Regions from separate parts of the Pseudoalteromonas sp. SR44-8 genome, predicted to be linked through region 2. Evidence: riboswitches for the same ligand, from Rfam matches in the RefSeq annotation. Region 2 holds a riboswitch; the other holds the start of a gene.
What was found. A riboswitch is a leader RNA that binds a small molecule or an ion and turns the genes downstream of it on or off. The one in region 2 is predicted to bind lysine.

Region 1: linked by a shared signal. The riboswitch ahead of lysC (lysine-sensitive aspartokinase 3) and the one ahead of dapA (4-hydroxy-tetrahydrodipicolinate synthase) in region 2 are both predicted to bind lysine.

Annotation. Positions count from the first base shown of each region.
Region 1 is NZ_JACJDS010000010.1:6,423-8,628, forward strand. It holds gene nhaD (sodium:proton antiporter NhaD) at 1-651, shown strand, start outside; lysine riboswitch at 766-937, shown strand; gene lysC (lysine-sensitive aspartokinase 3) at 1,015-2,206, shown strand, end outside.
Region 2 is NZ_JACJDS010000042.1:33,451-35,656, forward strand. It holds gene H5183_RS17995 (2,3,4,5-tetrahydropyridine-2,6-dicarboxylate N-succinyltransferase) at 1-411, opposite strand, end outside; gene dapA (4-hydroxy-tetrahydrodipicolinate synthase) at 427-1,311, opposite strand; lysine riboswitch at 1,444-1,637, opposite strand; gene H5183_RS18005 (DNA-3-methyladenine glycosylase I) at 1,828-2,206, shown strand, end outside.

The DNA.
Region 1 (2,206 bases), on a different contig from region 2:
ATGCTGTCATTTGGACTCAACGGCCAAGTTGAGTTTACCAAACAAGAGGACCGTCGCATTGAGAAAACAGATATCACTATTGCAGTGATTTTCTTATCAACGATTGTCGGGACATTAACGTTAAGCGTGCTTTATCATGTGCCGCCTTTGTTAACTTTCTTATTTGGTTTGTCGTTGATGTTTTTAGTAGCGCAATTTTTAATGCGCAAAAAAGATGTGAATAAAAAAATCATCGATTATATTCGCGAAATAGAATACGACACCTTACTGTTCTTCGTTGGCGTATTATTACTTGTAGGCGCTCTGAAAGAAGTCGGTATGCTCAGTAAGTTCACTCATCTTTACGAGTTAATGCCAGCACAATACGCTAATTATTTAATGGGTATATTATCAGCTGCGGTTGACAACGTACCACTAACGGCTGCGTTACTTAAAGCTGAAATAGTGATGAGTCCACAACAATGGTTGTCGTTTACGTATGCAACTGGAGTGGGTGGGTCCATGCTTATTATTGGCTCGGCTGCCGGTATTATCGCTATGAGTAAAGTAAAAGCGCTTACCTTCATGAGTTATTTACGTATGTCGGTGTATTTATTAATCGCTTATACAATTGGTTATATGGGATCGTATTTAGCAGGTAGTTTTATTTAATTGCTTTTATTATTTAAAACAACTTGACAGCTAGACGTCTAAACGATAACTTTCAAAGCCCGCTTAATAGCGGGTTTTGTTATTTAATTGCTAATAATTTACGTAATTAATCTAACATTCAGAAGAGGTGCGGTACTTAGGTACTTAATGTTAGGCGACGTATGCCTGTAATCATTAAGGAGGGAAGTACTCGCCGAGGAAAGCAACTGGACGTCACAGTGGTTTTTCGGTTTATGGGGCTGAATCCTCAAAACTGTCACCAATTAGGTGGAGAGCTTCTGGCAGTGGACTTTTCTTATCGAGCACCCCCTTGCCAAGTTCTTCTTGTTTTATCGTGGTATGAATGCCACAAAAGGAGACGACATGAATACCCAATTAGCTGCAACTAACTTGCAACAGTCAGCACAAAATCAAAAATCAGACTACGTAGTCGCAAAGTTCGGTGGCACCAGTGTGGCTAACTTTGAAGCGATGAGCCGTTGCAGTGAAATTATTGTAGCCGATAACAACGTACGAGTAGTGGCCGTCAGTGCCAGCGCAGGAGTGACTAATCACCTTGTGACCTTATGTAAAAAAGATTTATCAGCAGATGAGCGCAATGAGAACATTGCTGGCGTTATTGCTATTCAAGAAGCTATTTTAAATGAGCTGTCATTGGATGCTGATTTAGCTCATGGCTTTGATGAAACCATTAAAGCTTTTAAGTCACTTGCCAGTGAGCCACTAAAATCAAAGCAACAACATGATGAGTTATTGAGCTTTGGTGAGCGTTTATCATCCTATTTATTTACTCAGGTACTGCGTTTAAATGGCTTAAATGCGGTGCGTTTTGATGTGCGACAGGTATTAAAAACCGACAGCCAGTTTTCTAAAGCAACCCCAGATGTAGCTGCAACAGCAATGGCCGCAAAAGAGCATTTAATTCCGTTATTAGCTGAACAGGTTATTGTAACTCAAGGCTTTATAGGCAGCGACGCACATGGTCAAACTACCACACTTGGTCGTGGTGGTTCAGATTACAGTGCGGCATTACTGGCCGAAGCTATAAACGCTAAGAGCGTGCACATTTGGACTGATGTCGTGGGCATTTTTAGCACTGATCCGCGCTTATGTGCTAAGGCTACGCCGATTGCGCGTTTAAGTTTTGATGAAGCGGCCGAAATGGCTACCTTTGGGGCGAAAGTATTACATCCGGCAACTATCTTACCTGCGAGCCGCAGCCATATTAGTGTGTTTGTTGGTTCTAGCCGTGAGCCTGAACGTGGTGGTACCTGGATCGAACGTGAGAAATCACAAATCCCCGGAATTCGTGCTGTCACGCAGCGTAAAAATCAAATATTGTTAACCTTAAAAAGCCCCGAAATGCTTTTGGCTAGTGGCTTTTTAGCTCACGTGTTTACAATTTTAAGTGAGTTTAATATCTCGGTTGATTTGGTAACTACCTCTGAGATAAGTGTTGCAATTACTTTAGATAATGCGCCAAATGCCTCGCGTCCTGAGCTTGATCAAGAATGCCTTGATAAGTTAGCGGAGTTTTGCCACGTGTCGGTTGAGA
Region 2 (2,206 bases):
TTCAAGTACACCGCCTAGTTGTACTGCAGCGCTTAAATGTACATTTTTACCTACTTGCGCACACGACCCCACTAACGCGTGGCTATCAACCATAGTGCCTTCATCGATAAACGCACCAATGTTTACATATGCTGGTGGCATAATAATCGTGCCCTTAGCAACGTGTGCGCCACGGCGAACGCTTGAGCCACCAGGTACTATACGCACTCCAGCATCGGCTGCAAAACCTTGTGGTGCTAAATTGTGTTTATCAACAAAGCCACCTGGAAATTCGGTATTAGTGCCATTTTTAAACGCTTCTAAAATACCTTGTTTTACTGCAACGTTAGCATGCCATTGGCCGTTGTCGTCTTGTGTTGCTGCGCGCACTGCGCCCGATTCTAAATTATTTAGTAGTTCTAACCAGCTCATTATAAAAACCTGTATTTAATGCCAAGATAAAATGGTGTTGTTTGCGTTGTTAATACAATCAGTTTGCGTTAACTCAAGATGCGTCAAAGGTGGACGTAAGTACGGGCTGTTAATTCGCCCTTGTAAATGCATCAATACTTTGACGGGGATAGGGTTTGCGACAGCAAACAAGCTTTGAATGGCTTGTGACCAGTCGGCAAATAAATTGGGGTGTTGACCGCTGAGACTTCGTTTTACAAACTCATGGGTTTGCACAGGCCATGCATTAGCAGCCACAGAGACTAAACCTTTTGCGCCAGCCTGGGCAAAGTAAGGCATCAGTGCATCGTCACCGCTAAAAATAGCTAAATTAGGTGCGACTTTTCTAAAACCTTCAAATTTAGCAATGTCGCCACTGGCTTCTTTGAGTGCCCACAAGTTTTTATGGTCTTTCAAGTTGCTAATTACGGCCGATGGAATATCAACAGCACTGCGTCCTGGTACGTTATAAAGCATGCAAGGATGTTTACTGGTATTAAGTAAGCTTTCAAACCAATGTGTTTGGCCTACCACGCCGGGCTTAGCGTATAGGGGAGTGCCCAGTAAATAGCTATGAATGGGTAACTGATTACAGTATTCAACCCAGGCAATTTGTTGCTTTAGGTTTATACCGCCTACTGCAACCATCAGTGGTACTGTTGGCGTTAATTGGCACACATGTTCAACAATCGCTTGTTGCTCTTTGAGTGTTAGTGCGAGGCCTTCGCCGGTGCTACCAAGTAATAAAATACCATTGTTAGCCACTTGCTGCTGTGCAACTAACTGATCAAGAGTGGCATAGTCGACTTCACCAGCGTCAGTAAATGGCGTGACGAGTGCCGTCCACAAAGGGTAGTCATTTAAATTGAAGTTATTGATCATCTCTCACGAACTTATAAGTGATTCGAGGAGTTAATAAGCTTTTATGATTGGAGCCACATTAACGTCGTTCGAACTAATAATTCGAAGAGCGAATGGGCTTAATATAATAGGGCGCTATGGCCTTATTACGCTAAGACCAGAAGCTCTCCACCAAATATTTTAACAGCCAAGCTGTTATTGGTGACAGTCGCTGGGATTCAACCCAGTCGCCCGAAGTAAAACTTCACAAAAAGTGTTACTTCTCGGCGTTAATTCCCCTCACGTATGATCACTGGAGTGTGTGCTCCTCACATACGTTACCTGAATAACGCACCTCTTCTAGCCCATGGTGCAAGTTTTATCGTTTAAAACTCACACCTTTAATAGGGGTAATACGGAAGATTAAAGCATTTTAGCCGTCTAGGTGTCAAGGCTGGATATTTTTAAGTTTATTTTTAGCTGCAATGTGCTCCTGACATTTTTTTACAACGTAAATAGCGTTACAGTAAGCGTAATAACAAGCAGTGGTAGTGAGTAATGGAAAAATTTCAAGATATATATCAACGAGCGGCACAGCGAAAAGGTAGCGAAGTAATGTTACAGCACTTACTTGTTGCCCCTCAAAATGCAAAGCAATTAACTGCTTTACCTGATGATGCATGGCTTGAAGAGTTTACCCGCAAAATTTTTCAAAGTGGTTTTTATTGGTCAGTGATCAACAATAAATGGCCAGGTTTTCGGGAAGTATTTTGGGATTTTAGTGTGGCTAAATTATTAATGATGCCGCCAGATATGCTTGAGCAAAAAGCCACCGATGAGCGAATCGTTCGTAACTTTAAAAAAGTGCAAACGATCCCAGAAAATGCGTATATGATCCATGAAGTGGCAAGTGAACATGGCAGTTTTAGTCAGTTTA